One region of the Methylobacterium sp. J-059 genome, then DNA from elsewhere that is predicted to be linked to it. Evidence: predicted binding sites of a transcription regulator. Region 1 holds the regulator's gene; each other region holds the start of a gene.
The links. The regulator PhoB, encoded in region 1, activates phosphate uptake and scavenging genes when phosphate is short. The targets are predictions, from matches to a motif close to TGTCATNNANCTGTCAT.
Positions count from the first base shown of each region.

Region 1 (4,158 bases):
GGCCGCGGCTCGAAGCTCGCCGAGGTGATCCGCTTCCTCAACGACATCCTGCTCTCGGCTCCCTCGATCCTGATCGGCCTGTTCGTCTACACCCTGATGGTGCGGCCGATGGGGACCTATTCCGGCTGGGCCGGCGGCGTCGCGCTGGCGATCATCGCGACCCCTGTGATCGTGCGCACCACCGAGGACATGCTGCGCCTCGTCCCCGGCACGCTGCGCGAGGCCGGCGTGGCGCTCGGCGCCCCGATGTCGACGGTGATCCGCAGCGTGACCTGGCGGGCGGCCTCGGCCGGCATCGTCACCGGCATCATCCTCGCGCTGGCCCGCATCGCCGGCGAGACCGCGCCGCTCCTGTTCACGGCGCTCAACAACAACTCGTGGTTCAGCCCGGACCTGATGGGCGGCGTCGCGAACCTGCCGGTGATGATCTACCAGTTCGCCCTCTCGCCCTACCCGAACTGGCAGCAGCTCGCCTGGGCCGGCGCGCTCCTGATCACCATGACGATCCTGCTGCTCTCGGTCGTCGCCCGCTTCGTCATCAAGCCGCAGCGCGCCCGCTGATCCGCCGCCGGCATCCACGAGGAACACGACGATGAACGCCGCTCCCGCGATCAACGCCACCCGGTTCGACGGCCGCAACCCGGCCGACGAGCACGCGCCGATCCGCATCAGCGCCCAGGCCCTGAACTTCTACTACGGCCAGTTCCACAGCCTGAAGAACATCAACCTCGACTTCCACGACCGGCAGGTGACCGCGCTGATCGGCCCCTCGGGCTGCGGGAAGTCGACCCTGCTGCGCACCTTCAACCGGATCTACAGCCTGTACCCGGAGCAGCGCGCCGAGGGGCAGGTGCTGCTCGACGGCCAGAACATCCTCGATTCCGGCGTGGACCTGAACGAGCTGCGCTCGCGCATCGGCATGGTGTTCCAGAAGCCGACGCCGTTCCCGATGTCGATCTACGACAACGTCGCCTTCGGCCTGCGGCTCTACGAGAAGCTGCCGAAGTCCGAGCTCGACGGCCGCGTCGAATCGGCCCTGCGCAAGTCCGCGCTGTGGGACGAGGTGAAGGACAAGCTCAAGCAGTCCGGCATGGGCCTCTCCGGCGGCCAGCAGCAGCGCCTGTGCATCGCCCGCACGGTGGCCCAGAGCCCGGAGGTGATCCTGTTCGACGAGCCGACCTCGGCCCTCGACCCGATCTCGACCGGCCGCATCGAGGAGCTGATCGAGCAGCTGCGCAGCGAGTTCACGATCGTCATCGTGACGCACAACATGCAGCAGGCGGCCCGCATCTCGCAGTTCACCGCCTTCATGTATCTCGGCGAGGTCATCGAGGTCGGCCCGACCAACCGCATCTTCATGAACCCGACGGTGCGCCAGACCCAGGACTACATCACCGGCCGCTTCGGCTGAGCCGCACCCGGATCGTTCGAGGACCCACGCCCATGCCCGGCCACATCGTCACGTCCTACGACACCGACCTCGAAGACCTGCGCCGCTCGATCTCCGAGATGGGCGGCGTCGCCGAGAAGATGATGACCGAGGCGACCGACGCGCTCGTCCGCCGCGACACCCAGCTCGCCCAGGCGGTAATCGTCGCCGACAAGCGCCTCGACACGCTGCAGCGCGAGATCGAGGAGCGCGCGGTGCTGCTCATCGCGCGGCGCCAGCCGATGGCGATCGACCTTCGCGAGACGATCTCGGCGATCCGCGTCTCGGGCGACCTCGAGCGCATCGGCGACCTCGCCAAGAACATCGCCAAGCGCGTCGTCGCGATCAGCGACCAGGCCCAGGCCCAGAAGATCGTGCTCGGCGTGCAGCACATGAGCGACCTCGTCCAGGAGCAGCTCAAGGACGTGCTCGACGCCTATGCCAGCCGCGACGTCAACGCGGCCCACAACGTGTGGGAGCGGGACGGCGAGATCGACGCGCTGTACAACTCGCTGTTCCGCGAGCTACTGACCTACATGATGGAAGACCCGCGCAACATCTCGTTCTGCACGCATCTGCTGTTCTGCGCCAAGAACGTCGAGCGTATCGGCGACCACACCACCAACATCGCCGAGACGATCCACTACCTGTCCACCGGCGAGAACCTCGCGGGCGACCGCCCGAAGAACGACGCCTCGAACTACGCGACGGTGGCACCGGGCGCCTGAGGGCTGCCGTCTCCTCCCCTCCTCCTCTGCGGGGGGAGGGTGGGCCTCGCGTGAGCGGGGGTCGGGAGAGGGGAGCGACCGCTCCGGATACGGCGCTCCCCTCTCCCGACCCGCTTCAGGGGGGAGGGAGGTCCGTGGCGATGGATGAGAAAGTCGGGCGGTCCGCCCGGGAGTGCCCTGCATGCGTACGCGGATCCTGATCGTCGAGGACGAGGAGGCGCTGACCACCCTCCTGCGCTACAACCTCGAAGCCGAGGGCTTCGAGGTCGATTCCGCCGCCCGCGGCGACGAGGCCGAGCTGCGCCTGCAGGAGCAGGTGCCCGACCTGATCCTGCTGGACTGGATGCTGCCGGGGCTCTCGGGAATCGAGCTGTGCCGCCGGGTGCGGGCGCGGCGCGAGACGATGTCCCTGCCGGTCATCATGCTCACCGCCCGCGGCGAGGAGGGCGACCGCATCCGCGGCCTCGGGACGGGGGCCGACGACTACATCGTCAAGCCGTTCTCCGTGCCGGAACTGCTGGCGCGCGTCCGCGCGCTGCTGCGGCGCGCCAAGCCCAGCCACGTCGCGAACCTGCTGGAAGCCGGCGACATCGAGCTCGACCGCGACAGCCATCGCCTGCGCCGGGCCGGCGGCGAGATCCACCTCGGGCCGACCGAGTTCAAGCTGCTCGAGTTCCTGATGCAGAGCCCCGGCCGGGTCTATTCCCGCGAGCAGCTCCTCGACGGCGTATGGGGCCACGACGTCTACATCGACGAGCGCACCGTCGACGTGCATGTCGGCCGCCTGCGCAAGGCCCTGAACCGCGCCGGCGAGACCGACCCGATCCGCACCGTCCGCGGCTCGGGGTACGCCTTCGACGAGACGTTCTCGGGCGAGGATTGAGTTCGGCTTTCGGTGGACGGCTCAAGCGACCGCAACGATCCGCGACCTGCCGTGGGTCCCTTCTCCCATGGGGAGAAGGACAGGATGAGGGGCGTGAGTCATTCGGGTCGGTCACGACCCTCACCCCAACCCTCTCCCCATGGGAGAGGGAGCCGTCGCGCACACTGAAGTGATGTCAGTCCTACGAAAATTATATTTTTACCAAGCTTCAGGGGACCTTCGTCCCCCCGCCGTCGAGCCCCGCGCTGCGGCCCGTCGCCTTCACGGCGTCCAGCGCGCTCAGCATCGTCCCCTCGGTGAGGATCTGCGGCAGCACCGTCGGCTCTCCGGCCCCCGCATAGAGCAGGTAGAGCGGCACGCCGCTCCGGCCGTGGCGCTCGAGCAGGCGGGTGATCTCCGGGTTCTGGTTGGTCCAGTCGCCCTTGAGATACGTGACGTCGCGCGCGCGCATCGCCGCGCCGACCGCCGCCGTCCCGAGCGAGGTGCGCTCGTTGACCTGGCAGGTGATGCACCACGCCGCCGTCATGTCGACGAAGACCGGCCGGCCGCTCGCCAGCAGCGCGTCGAGGCGGGCCTGCGTGAACGGCTCGATCCCCTCGGCCCGGGCCTGGGCCCCCGGTGCGACGCGGTCGTGGTCGAGGGTGAGGGCGAGCCCCGCCACGCCGGCGACGGCGAGCACCGCGAGGCCGCGGGCGAGCTGCGCCCGGACCGGCCGCGCGTCGCGGCCGAGCTCCCACGCCCAGGCGGCGAAGCCCATCAGCACCAGCCCGATCAGCGCCGCGAGCAGGCCCTGCGGCCCGACCTGCTGCGCCAGCACCCAGACCAGCCAGGCGACCGTGGCGTAGATCGGGAAGGCGAGGGCCTGCTTCAGCACGTCCATCCACGCGCCGGGCCGGGGCAGGGCGCGCAGCGCCGGCGGCCACAGGGTGAGCGCCAGGAAGGGCAGGGCGAGGCCGAGGCCGAGGCTCGCGAACACGACGAGGCCGGCAGCGGTCGATTGCGTCAGCGCGAAGCCCACGGCCGAGCCCATGAACGGGGCGGTGCACGGCGTCGCCACGACCGTCGCGAGCACGCCGGTGAAGAACGAGCCCTGGAGCCCGGCCCGCCGGGTCAGCCCG
Region 1 is NZ_JAKSYA010000112.1:22,207-26,364, reverse strand. Features, by position in the region: gene pstA (phosphate ABC transporter permease PstA) at 1-561, shown strand, start outside; gene pstB (phosphate ABC transporter ATP-binding protein PstB) at 593-1,411, shown strand; gene phoU (phosphate signaling complex protein PhoU) at 1,444-2,157, shown strand; gene phoB (phosphate regulon transcriptional regulator PhoB) at 2,339-3,040, shown strand; gene MKK55_RS14610 (protein-disulfide reductase DsbD family protein) at 3,249-4,158, opposite strand, start outside.

Region 2 (4,158 bases), on a different contig from region 1:
TACGCCTCGAAGGATGCGCTCGTGACCGCGCTGGCGGTCCGCAAGGTCGGCCGGCTTCGCGCCGGCATCGCCGCCTGCCTCGCCGCCGGCCCGCGAGGGCCCGCCGCGCTGCCGCTGGCGGTGATCGCCCATGCCCGTGAGATGTACGCCGAGGAATGCGGGTTTCCGGATGCCCTGCTGATCGCGTCGGCCGACAACCCCGAGGCCGTGGCGGCCTTCTCCGACTTCCTGGCCGAGCAGCTCGCGGCGATGGGCGCGATCGAGGGGCGCGCGGGCCAGGGTGCGGCGCTGACCTTCTCGATCCTCGGCCTGATGCTGAGCCGCTCGCTCGACTTCCACCGCCTCGACGGCGCGGCGCTGAATTGCCTGTTCGACGCCCTCGAGACCCAGGCGCGGGCGCTGCCCGCGGATCAGTAGAGGGCGTTGGCCGCCAGCGCCTGGAACACCAGGGCGTGGCGGCCCGCGAGCGCGTCGACATCGTGCGTGTAGCCGCCGCCGATCACCGCGACGAGCGGGATGCCGCGGGCGCGCGCCTGTCCGACGACGAAGCGGTCGCGGGCAAGCAGCCCGTCGTCGCTGAGCGCGAGCCGGCCGAGGCGGTCGTCGCGATGCGGGTCGACGCCGGCATTGTAGAACACGAGGTCGGGCGCCAGCGCGTCGAGGAGGGGCGGAAGCCGCGCCTCGAGCACGGCGAGGTAGCCGGCATCGTCGAGCCCGTCGGGCAGGCCGATGTCGAGGTCGCCGGCGATCTTGGCGGTCGGGTAGTTCTTCTCGCAGTGGATCGAGAGGGTGAAGAGGTCCGGCGAGCGCGCGAGGCAGTCGGCGGTGCCGTCGCCCTGGTGCACGTCGCAATCGACCACGAGCGCCCGCCGGATCGCACCCTCGGCCTGCAGGGCGCGGGCGGCGACCGCGACGTCGTTGAAGACGCAGAACCCCGCCCCCTGCTCGCGCCGGGCATGATGGCTCCCGCCTGCGGCGCTTCCGGCGAGACCCTGCGCGAGGGCGAGGCGCGCCGCGAGCAGCGTGCCGCCGACCGAAGCGCGCGAGCGGCGGACAACGCTCGCGTCCACCGGCAGGCCGATCGCCCGCTCGATCGCCCGCGGGACCGAAAGAGCGAGGACGGCCTCGACGTAAGCCGCATCGTGGGCGAACCGCAGCAGCTCGGGCGAGGCCGGCTCCGGCGTCACGAACCCGCGCGGCGCCAGCCCGCGCTCCGTCAGGACTTCGGCGAGCCGTCCGTACTTGCGCATCGGGAACCGGTGCCCGGCCGGCAGGCTCGCCTCGTAGGCCGGGTGGAACACGATCGGCGGGATCACCGCGCGCCCTTCAGGTCCGCGACGATGCGCTCGCCCAGCGCCCGGCCGCTGTCGAAGGCCGCCTCGATCCGCGGGCCGAGGCACCAATCGCCGGCCGCGCCCAGCCGCTGCGCCGGATCATAGAGGCAGGGCTCGCCGAGCGCCGTCTCGACCATGGCGTAGCGCCAGCGATGGACGGCGGCGTAGGCCGGGCGGACCGCCCGGCCAAGACGGGCTTCGAGCGCGCCGATCAGCGCGGCCCGGACCGCCTCGCGCGGATCCTCCAGATGCGTGCGGGACCAGTCCGGCGCGGCATGCGCCACCAGGGCGTGACCGGCCGCGCGTCCGGGCTTGGTCTCCTCGCGCACGATCAGCGCGATCGGACCGTCCGCGAACGCCAGATGCGCCTTCGAGAAGCCGGGGTGCTCGTCGAGGTCGAGGAGCAGCGACCAGCACGGCGCGTAGGTCGCCCGCTCCGGCCCGGGAAGGACGAGACCGCTCGCCGCAATCAACGCCACGACCTGCGGCGCCGGAAAGGTCAGGCCGACGGCGGCGAACGGACCGCTGGCGACGCCGTCCGCATCCGTCAGCATCCAGCCGGCCTCCGAGCGCGCGATGCGGATGATCGTGGTCTCGAGCGAGACCGGAAAGCCGTCGAGCAGGGCCCGGACCGGCGCCGGCATGCCGGGCAGGCCGACGGTGCGGCCGTCCTCGCCCCAGGGCGCAGCGACGCCGGACGCGATCCAGGTTGCGCACTGCGCGCGGAACGCGTCGCCCTTGGCGCGGAAGAACTGCGCGCCGTGGTCGAAGCGCTGGCCCGTCCCGGTGCGCCGCGTCGCCATGCGCCCGCCGATGCCGCGGCCCTTGTCGAAGATGCGGACGGCGAGGCCGGCTTGGGCAAGGCGTTGGGCGGCGGCGCCGCCCGCCATGCCGGCTCCGAGGATCGCGACGGTTCCGCCTTCGGCCAAAGCTTCGCTCCCCTGGGTGCGCCCGAGGCTGTCATACGGCTGAAATGCGCACCCTGTTAGGGGCAGTCCGCCGGCGCGGCCGCACGCCGCGGGACAGGCCGGTTCGGAGATGCGTGCCGCATGGGTCTCGCCAGCACCTTACCGGCCCTCGACGGCACCGCGCTCGCCCTCGCGCCGTGCGCGCTCCTGACGATCGTCCACCTCGCGAGCCTGATCGTGGCGGGTCGGCGGATCGGCCGTTCGCCCGGCGAGACCACGTTCCCCGCCGGCGCGCCGATCTCCCTGGTGCGCCCGGTCTGCGGCCTCGAGACCTTCAGCGAGGAGACCCTCGCCCGCGGCTTCGCGCTCGACCACCCGGCCTACGAGATCCTGTTCTGCGTCGCCGATGCCGCCGATCCGGTGCTGCCGCTGGTCCGCCGCCTGGTCGCGGCACATCCGCAGGTTCCGGCCCGCATCCTGATCGGCGACGAGCGCATCAGCGACAACCCGAAGCTCAACAACTGCGTGCGGGGCTGGGAGGCGGCGCGACACGATTGGATCGTCATCGCCGACTCGAACGTGCTGATGCCGGCGGACTACCTGCAGCGGATGCAGGCGGCGTGGCGCGCCGACACCGGCCTCGTCTGCTCGACGCCGATCGGCGCGCGGCCGGACGGGATCTGGGCCGCGGTCGAGTGCGCCTTCCTCAACACCCTCCAGGCGCGCTGGCAATATGCCGGCGAGGCGGTGGGGCTCGGCTTCGCGCAGGGCAAGAGCATGCTCTGGCATCGCCCGTTCCTCGAGGCGCAGGGCGGCATCCGGGCGCTGGCCGCCGAGATCGCCGAGGACGCGGCGGCGACGAAGCTGGTGCGCGCGGCCGGCCGCCGCGTCCACCTCGTCGCGGCGCCGTTCGAGCAGCCGCTGGGGCGCCGCAGGGCGTTCGAGGTCTGGTCCCGCCAGATCCGCTGGGCGCGCCTGCGCCGGGTGACGTTCCCGCTGTTCTTCGCGCCCGAGATCGCCAGCGGCACGCTGCTGCCGTTCCTGCTCGCAGGGCTCCTGGCCGGAACCTGGACGGCGGCGGCCGGCCTCGCCGCTCTCGCAGCTCTGGGCTACGCCGCCGAGCTCCGGCTGGCGACGCGCGCCGGCTGGTTCCACGCCCCCCGCCTGCTCCTCGCCTTCGTTCTGCGCGACGCGCTGATCCCGCTGGTCTGGTGCGCGGCCTGGACCCATCGCGCGATCGTCTGGCGCGGCAACGCCATGGACATCCGCCTCAAGCCCGTCGTCCGGCCGCGACGGGTCGGGCGGACGGCGCGCCCCGCCTGACCCGGTTGCATCGCGGCGCGAACGGCGCGATGCCGGTCGCGGATCATCAGCAGCGGTCGGTCACGTGCGCATCGCCATCCTCGAAGCCGGATCGCCTCCGGCGCGGCTCGACCGCTTCCCCTCCTACGGCGCGATGACGGCCCGGATGATCGGGCCGGCGCACGACAGCACGATCTTCGACGTCCGCGCAGGACGGATGCCCACCGATTGGCAGGCGTTCGACGGCTACGCCGTCACCGGCTCGGCGGCCGGCGTCTACGATCCGCTGCCGTGGATCGCGCCGCTGATCGCGGCCCTGCGCGCGCTCCCGCCGGAGAAGCGCCTCGTCGGCATCTGCTTCGGGCATCAGGTGATGGCGGAGGCCTATGGCGGCCGCGCGATCCGCTCGGAGAAGGGGCGCGCCCTCGGCCTGCACGGCTACGCGGTGACGGAGCGGGCGCCGTTCATGGACGACGCGACGCGGATCGCGGTGGCGGCGTTCCATCAGGATCAGGTCGTCGCGGCCCCGCCCGCGACCCGCGTGCTCGCGGCGAGCGCCTTCACGCCCTACGCGATGCTGGAATACCGGGACCGCGCCGCGCTGTCGGTGCAGT
Region 2 is NZ_JAKSYA010000109.1:88,490-92,647, reverse strand. Features, by position in the region: gene MKK55_RS14065 (TetR/AcrR family transcriptional regulator) at 1-417, shown strand, start outside; gene MKK55_RS14060 (histone deacetylase) at 411-1,316, opposite strand; gene MKK55_RS14055 (NAD(P)/FAD-dependent oxidoreductase) at 1,313-2,263, opposite strand; gene MKK55_RS14050 (ceramide glucosyltransferase) at 2,384-3,565, shown strand; gene MKK55_RS14045 (glutamine amidotransferase-related protein) at 3,630-4,158, shown strand, end outside.
Region 2: MKK55_RS14050 (ceramide glucosyltransferase) is a predicted target of PhoB. The motif match lies at 2,293-2,309, and genes of this name have one in related genera.

Region 3 (4,158 bases), on a different contig from region 1:
TCTTCCGCCTGCTCCGGGGTCTTGCCGTCGATCACCGCGACGACCGTGTTCGTGCGCTGCGGGAACGCCTTCTCGTAGTTGATCTCGTCCTGGCGCCAGGGCTCCTTCGGATCGATCAGCCGCTCGACATCGGTGTTGATGCGGAACAGATGCGCCGCGATGCCGGTGCTGGCGGCGGTGACCAGGGCCACCAGAGCGATCACGACCCAGCGATGTCGGACGGAAAACGCGACGAGACGTTCGATCACGAGTACCCTACCTGCCTGGAGCGGCTGCCCTTCGAGGCCGCACGACTCTCACATCTTGTATGCTACCGGGACGGTTCCCGCGGGACCCGTCGACGGCGCGAGACCTTCGCCACATCCACCCGGTCGCATCGAGGCAGGATCGGACCTGATCGAGACGCGGTCGTCTCACGATGCCGTGTGGCCGAAGACGCGGCGCCGACCCGGTGAACGCACCGGACGACGCGGGATGAGGACGCATCCGAGGCACGATCGTTGCGCCAAGGCCGCAGCGCTCAGTAATCTTGCAGCCCTGCGATTGCAACGCAGCGCAGCGACCTCCGACGCGGGTGGCTCTCCCCATCGATGTGTGGCGCCGGCGCCGTTTCGCACCGCAATATCACGGGATGCGCCGTTTCGCGGGACTGCCGTCGCATTGCCGACGCATTGGCAGGATGGGGTCCCCCCCGAAGCAGGACGCGTTCGCAGGAACGGCCCTCGGGCTGTGGCGCGGTTGCGTCAGCCCCGCAAACACGCACGCGAAACGGCCCAGGACCGGCCCGTTCAGATCGGTTCCAGGCTAGAGCGCTGGAATTCGAATTTTTTTCACGTTAAGCAGCCCCTTGGTTCGGGGCTACGCAAACAGGAGCCGTATCTTGGGAATCCCCCTCCGGTATGTCGCGACGATCGGCAGCTACATCATCAAGCAGCATCTCACCGGCCGGAAGCGCTATCCGCTCGTGATGATGATGGAGCCCCTGTTCCGCTGCAATCTCGCCTGCGCCGGCTGCGGCAAGATCGATTACCCCGACGAGATCCTGAACAAGCGCCTGCCCGTGGCGGACGCGCTGGAATCCGTGCGCGAGTGCGGCGCCCCGATGGTGGTGATCGCCGGCGGCGAGCCGCTGCTGCACAAGGACCTGCCGCAGATCGTCGAGGGCATCATCGCGCAGAAGAAGTTCGCGATCGTGTGCACGAACGCGCTGCTGCTCGAGAAGAAGATCAAGGAGTACAAGCCGAGCCCGTACTTCACCTGGTCGATCCATCTCGACGGCGACAAGGAGATGCACGACGGCTCGGTCTGCCAGCGCGGCGTCTACGACAAGGCCGTGGCGGCGATCGCCAAGGCGAAGGAGATGGGCTTCCGCGTCACCATCAACTGCACCTTCTTCAACAACTCGTCCTCGGACAAGATCGCCGACTTCTTCGACAGCGTGACCAAGATGGGCATCGACGGCATCACCGTCTCGCCCGGCTACGCCTACGAGCGCGCGCCCGACCAGCAGCACTTCCTGAACCGCAAGGCGACGAAGGACCTGTTCCGCGGCGTGTTCCGCGCCGGCAAGGAGAAGGGCCGCCAGAAGTGGGCGTTCCAGCAGTCGGGCCTGTTCCTCGACTTCCTCGCCGGCAACCAGACCTACCATTGCACGCCCTGGGGCAACCCCACCCGCACCGTGTTCGGCTGGCAGAAGCCCTGCTACCTGCTCGGCGAGGGCTACGCGGCCACGTTCAAGGAGCTGATGGAGGACACCGACTGGGATTCCTACGGCACCGGCAACTACGAGAAGTGCGCCGACTGCATGGTCCACTCGGGCTACGAGGCCTCCTCGGTGGTCGATTCGGTGCGCAAGCCCTGGAAGCCGCTGATCCACGCCATCCGCGGGATCAAGACCGAGGGTGAGATGGCCCCCGAGGTCAGCCTCGAGAACCAGCGCCCGGCCGAGTTCGTGTTCTCCCGCAACGTCGCCCAGAAGCTCTCTGAGATCAAAGCCTCCGGCGTCGACACCAAGCGCGAAGCCCGCAACCGCACCGCGGCCTGACGGCTCGGCCACGCGCATTCGAGGAGGCCCGCCCGGGAAACCGTGCGGGCCTCCTTCGTTTCGGCGAGGCTCGGTGGAGCGTCGTGCCTTTCGCGACACGGTGTCTGCAGCCGACCCAACGCAGGACAAATATCCTTCCTGCCGTCACCGGGCCGTCATGCCCGATCCCTAGCTGCGGCTCAGCTTGAGTGGCTGGGGGATCCCGCGATGGTGACATGGTACGGCGCGGCGCGAGCCGTGGGCTCATTCGGCGTGCTCGCGTACCTGACGGGCGCGGCCTCGGCCCAGGCGATCCGCACGCCGAACCTGACGACGGCCGACGGCCCAGTGGCGGTGACGGTTGGCGATGCGACCTTCGTGAACCAGGGTCTCCAGGGCGTCGGCCGGCTGCCGGCCACCACCCGCGACTTCCTCGGCGACACGCTGGGCTCGTTCTCCGCGCTCGCGATCGACCTCGCCAGCTGGCGGCGCTTGGGGGCCACCTACAGCGGCACGCTCTACACGCTGCCCGATCGGGGCTACAACGATCCGAGCGGAGGGCTGTTCTCCGATTACGCCGGCCGGCTGAACCGCTTCAATCTCAGCTTCACGCCCGATCCCGGCGCGGGCCTGCCGCAATCGATCGCCTCCCAGCGGCAGATCGCGATCGTGCCGAATGGCGGCATCGTGCTCACCGATGCCAACGGCCGGCGCTTCAGCGATCTCGATCCGGCATCCGGCACCACGACCCAGCTCGGCGCGGTGCTGCCTTCGGCGGCGAGCGGGCCGAGCGCAGGCCGGATCAGCCTCGATGCGGAAGGTCTCGCGCGGCGAATCGACGGCTCCTTCTACGTCAGCGACGAGTACGGGCCGAACATCTATTACTTCAGCGCCGGCGGGCAGCTTCAGGGCGTGCTCGGCGTGCCCGACGCGATCCGGCCGCGCACGACCGGGGCGCTCGACTTCAACTCGATCAACCCGCCCGACACCGGCCGACGCAACAACCAGGGCTTCGAGGCGCTGTCGCTGGCCCCCGACGGCCGCAGCCTCGTTACCATCCTGCAGAGCGCCACGCTCCAGGATTCCGGCCCGAATCAGCAGCAGCGCAACAACACCTGCATCCTGATCTACGACCTCGCCGGCAGCGCGGTACCGGCCGCGCCCGCGCGCGAATACGTGCTGCAGCTGCCGACCTACCGCGACACCGGCAACGGCGGCGCGCCGAACCGGACGGCGGCACAGAGCGACATGCTGGCCCTCAACGACACCCAGTTCCTCGTGCTCTCGCGCGACTCGAACGGGCTCGGCACCGGCAACACCACGCCGATCGTCTACAAGAGCGTCCTGCTGGTCGACATCGCGCAGGCCACAAACATCGCCGGCACCCCCTACGACGGGGCCACCCCGATCTCGCCGGGGGGCACCCTGCGGCCCGGGGTCCAGCCGGCGCAGACGACCGAGATCGTCAACCTGCTGAACCCGGTCCAGCTCGGGCGCTTCGGCATGAACCTCAACACCAACCCGGCGACCCAGACCACGCTCTCGGAGAAGTTCGAGGCCCTCGGTCTCGTGCCGGTGCTGAGCGAGCGGGCGCCGAACGACTATTTCCTGCTCGTCGGCAACGACAATGACTTCCTCACCCGGCAGGGCAGCATCAACGGTCAGGGCTACGATGCCGGCATCAACAACGATTCGGTGCTGCTCGCCTATCGCTTGACGCTGCCCACCTACGTCGATCCGCTCTCCCTCGCGGTGATGAAGCAGACGGCGCCCGTGGTGCTTCAGGGGCTCGGCGGCGCGACCCTCGGCTTCGCCGCGTCGGCGACACGGGGCGTGCAGGACCACCTCGCCGCCCTGCGCCGCGGCCAGGGCCTCGTCGGGCCCTGGAGCCAGTCCGGCGGCTTGTGGATCGGCGGCGATGTCGTGTTCGCCGACCAGCCGCGCAACGGCGGCCTCGCCCTCGACCGCACCATCGCGCAGGGCAGCGCCGGACTCGATCTTCCGCTGCCCGGAGCTTGGCGCGCGGGCGTCGCCGTCGGCGGCGGCGGCGGGTCGCTCAGCCGCGCCGGCGGCTTCCGGCAGGACCAGAGCGCCTTCACGGTCTCGGCCTATGCCGGCTACTACGGTGCGGACTT
Region 3 is NZ_JAKSYA010000150.1:62,755-66,912, forward strand. Features, by position in the region: gene MKK55_RS22180 (MMPL family transporter) at 1-248, opposite strand, end outside; gene hpnH (adenosyl-hopene transferase HpnH) at 881-2,044, shown strand; gene MKK55_RS22190 (esterase-like activity of phytase family protein) at 2,252-4,158, shown strand, end outside.
Region 3: MKK55_RS22190 (esterase-like activity of phytase family protein) is a predicted target of PhoB. The motif match lies at 2,187-2,203, and genes of this name have one in related genera.

Region 4 (4,158 bases), on a different contig from region 1:
TTGCCGCGATCGTGAACGACGGCATCGGGAGCCGTCGGCGAAGTAGCAGCGAACTTTAATCCCAGACTTCGTGAACAAATTTCACCCGCGGGGATTCATCGAAAGCGCTTTTTCAAGCTCTGCCGGGCTCTTGTGCGGGACGGCCGAAAGCAACATATTCCGACACGAGGCGCTCGATGGCGCCAGAGGTCCCCTGCGTGGGCCTCGTCTCAAACACCACGCACGAGCGAGCCTTCCGAGGTCACTCCCATGGCATTCGACAACTCTCCCTTCCGCTACGGCGCCCAGGCGCCGTCGCAGGCCGGCACCCAGGTCGCGTTCGACCAGGGCCTGCGGACCTTCATGCTCGGCGTCTACAACAACATGGTCGTCGGGCTCGGCATCTCCGGCCTCGTCGCGCTCGGCCTCAACATGGCTGCCACCACCGCGACTGCGACCGGCCGCCTCGCCCTGACCCCGTTCGGCCAGACGCTCTACAACAGCCCGCTCAAGTGGGTTCTGATGTTCGCCCCGCTCGCCTTCATCCTGGTCTTCTCGATGCGGATGGACCGGATGTCGGCCTCGTCGGCGCGGACGATGTTCTTCGCCTTCGCGGCGGTGATGGGCGCCTCGATGTCGACGCTGCTGCTGGTGTTCACCGGCGCCAGCGTGGTGCGGGTGTTCTTCATCACCTCGGCGACCTTCGGCGCGCTGAGCCTCTACGGCTACACCACCAAGCGCAGCCTTTCGGGGATGGGCTCGTTCCTGATGATGGGCCTGATCGGCATCATCATCGCCTCGATCGTCAACATCTTCCTGGCCTCGTCGGCGCTGCAGTTCGCCGTCTCGGTGCTCGGCGTGCTGATCTTCGCGGGGCTCACCGCCTACGACACCCAGAAGCTGAAGGAGATGTATCTCTCCAGCGGCTTCGACGGCGAAGCGGCGGCCAAGATGTCGGTCAACGGCGCGCTGACGCTGTACCTCGACTTCATCAACATGTTCCAGTTCCTGCTCTCGCTCCTCGGCGACCGCCGCTGAGCGAAGACGGACCGGACGAACGAAGAAGGCCCCGGCGGAAACGCCGGGGCCTTCTTCGTTCCGGGGGAGCTACGCTTACGCCGCGCCACTTCCCCCAGCGGGCAATGTCCGCCCTGCGCAGCCCGGGGATGACGGGGAGGGTCCGGAAAAGGAATCTGAAGATGTGCGAGGCCGATCGCCTGCTCGGGGGAAGGGCCCCCCGCGCCGCGATCCGGGCGCGCAGCGAGCGTACCATCGGCCAAGACGGCACCGGACGAAGGATCGCCGCGCAAAAATCCGAACGCTTCACACGGCCCGCAGGGGCTTCTCCAGCACCGCGAGCACGCGGGCGAGGTCGGTGCCGCGCTTGAGCACCACGCCGGTCGCGGCGACCACGGCGTAGGCGCCCTGGCGGCGCGCGAGCTTCGGGTCCTTCTCGATCCGGTAGAGCGGCATCTCGGAGGTGCGGCGGTAGATCGAGAACACCGCCTTGTCGCGGCGGAAGTCGAGGGCGTAGTCGCGCCACTCCCCCTCCGCGACTCGGCGGCCGTAGAGGTTGAAGATCGTGCGCAGCTCGTGCCGATCGAACGCGATCTGCGGGGCGGTGGATGGGCTCGGGAAGGGGACCACGCGGGCCGTCGAATCGTCTGTCCGGATCTCGCCGCTCGTCCGCTCGGTCATCGTTCCTCCGCCGTCGGCCTGCCGCCGTCGTCTTGCCGTCAGCCGCTGAGGATGGGCCTCGGGTGGCCGGCCCGCAAGAGTCCCGCGGCGGCGATCCGATTCGTTGCGGACGGGACACGCCCAAGAAACAAATGCCGCGCTTTCGCCCCGATCACGCCTTTCCCGAGCCGCGTTGCGGCGCGACAACGAAGGCCGAACCCTCGTCGGGTCGTGCCCGTCGACGCCCGAATCCCGAGCTCCCCAGCCCTCGGGCGTCACCGGATCCCACGACGCGACATCCCAGAGGTTTCGAGACCCAAGGACTTCAGGCCGCCCGCGAGGGCGGCCTTTTTTTGTGCCCGCCCGGCCCGTTCGATCTCCCCGGGGCCCACGGGCAGCGGGAAGGCGCAAAACCCGCTATGAGGCGGACCGACCATGACCGACCCCTGCCCGCCCCGCTTCGACGACGACTTCCGGCAGGCGCTCGACGACCTGTTCGCGTGGCGCCGCGACGTGCGCCGCTTCCGGCCCGACCCGGTGGACGAGGCCCTGCTCCGCCAGAGCCTGGCGGCGGCCCATCGCAGCCCCTCCGTCGGCAACAGCCAGCCGTGGCGCTTCGTGCGCGTCGCCGACCCCGAGCGCCGCGCCGGCGTGGTCGCGAGCTTCGAGCGCTGCAACGCCGATGCGGCCCTGCGCTACGCCGACGCCCGCCAGGCGCAGTATCGCGCCCTGAAGCTCGCGGGCCTGCGCGAGGCGCCGGTGCACCTGGCGGTCTTCTGCGACGAGGCGACCGAGGCGGGCCACGGCCTCGGTCGCGCGACCATGCCGGAGATGCTGCGCTACTCCGTGGTCGGCGCCGTGCAGACCTTCTGGCTCGCCGCCCGCGCCCGCGGCCTCGGCACCGGATGGGTCTCGATCCTCGAGCCGGCCCGCATCGCGGCGCTGCTGGACGTGCCGGGCAGCTGGTACCTCGTCGCCTACCTCTGCGTCGGCTGGCCCGTCGAGGAGCATGCCGACCCCGAGCTCGTCCGCCACGGCTGGCAATCCCAGGACGCGACGGCGCTGGATCTGATCGAGCGGTAAAGCAGGTCTTTCGACGGACGATCGCCTTTATCACGATGAAGCCCGGCGCTTTTTACCGTCTTCCCCGAAGACGGTGAGCAAGCCCGCAGTCGTCGCAGGATGAGCTGGAACGCCGAGCTTGGCCGTGGATTATTGCTGCAGCGAACGGTCACGCTTTGCAGGAAGATCCCAAGATGTCGGTCAGGAAGTACGTGTCCACGAGCCTCGGCGGCGCGCTGCTGGCCGGCCTCGTCGCGGGGGCGCCGGCCCTGGCACGCGAGGTGGTGCCGTTCTCGGACGGGGTGATGCCGGGCTCGGTGGTGATCAGCGTCTCGCAGCGCCGGCTCTACCTCGTGAACGGCGACGGAACCGCGATCCGCTACCCCGTCGCGGTCGGCAAGCCGGGCAAGCAGTGGTTCGGCACCAAGGCGATCGACGGCAAATACGTGCAGCCGGCATGGTCGCCGCCGAGCGAGGTCAAGCGCGACAACCCGCGCCTGCCGAACCTGATCGCCGGCGGCTCGCCGCACAACCCGATGGGCGCCGCCGCGATGACGCTGTCGGGCGGCGAATACGCCATCCACGGCACCAACCGCCCGAGCTCGGTCGGCACCTGGGCCTCCTACGGCTGCATCCGGATGTACAACCAGGACGTGGTTGACCTCTACGACCGCGTCTCGGTCGGCACCCCGGTCTACGTGACGCGCTGAACGCCCCGGAGCCCGGCGGGATCAGGCGGCGGGCGGGGCCGTCGCCTCGATCGCCGTGAAGGTCTCCAGGATGTGGTAGGTGTGCGCGATGCCGGCCGGCACGCAGTAGGAATCGCCGGGCTCCAGCGCGACCGTCCGGTCCTCGAGCACCAGCTTGGCCCGGCCGGAGATCACGTAGCCCACGGTCTCGTGCTCCGAGGTGGTGCTCGGCTTGTCGTCGGTCGGCGGCTCGTCGCGCCACATCCGCATGGCGACCAGCGCGCCCTTCGCGAGCGCGATCTCGCCGCCGGCGCCGCTCGGCGCATCCTTGCTCGATACCTTGGTCGTCATCGGGTCCCTCGTCGCGCCATGTGCTTCGCGAGCCCAACAGCGGGCCGGCACGGTCGTTCCGGCCGGCGAGGCGCGACGTCAGAAGTCGACGGCGAGCCCCTTCACCTCCCAGTCGTCGTAGCGGACCGGCTCCAGGCCGCCGCGCCCGAGGCGCTCGGGGGCGGCCGAGACCGCGGCGGCCCGCGCGTCGATCGCCCTGCGGCGCTCGGCCGCCTCCGCCAGGGCGCGCGCGGCCGCCGGGGTGAGAGGACGGGGGGCGGTCCCGCCGCCGTCCTCGACGTGTTCGGTCCGGGCTTCGTCGGTCCCGTTGCGGCTGGTTTCACCTTGCATCGGACTCGCTCAAGTGGGAGGGCATCGGGGTCCGGCGGCAGCATGCCGGCACGAAGGGTCTTTCGAGAAG
Region 4 is NZ_JAKSYA010000153.1:60,330-64,487, forward strand. Features, by position in the region: gene MKK55_RS23235 (Bax inhibitor-1/YccA family protein) at 250-1,017, shown strand; gene MKK55_RS23240 (DUF2794 domain-containing protein) at 1,303-1,677, opposite strand; gene bluB (5,6-dimethylbenzimidazole synthase) at 2,092-2,739, shown strand; gene MKK55_RS23250 (L,D-transpeptidase) at 2,913-3,428, shown strand; gene MKK55_RS23255 (cupin domain-containing protein) at 3,450-3,758, opposite strand; gene MKK55_RS23260 (DUF1674 domain-containing protein) at 3,837-4,088, opposite strand.
Region 4: MKK55_RS23240 (DUF2794 domain-containing protein) is a predicted target of PhoB. The motif match lies at 1,703-1,719, and genes of this name have one in related genera.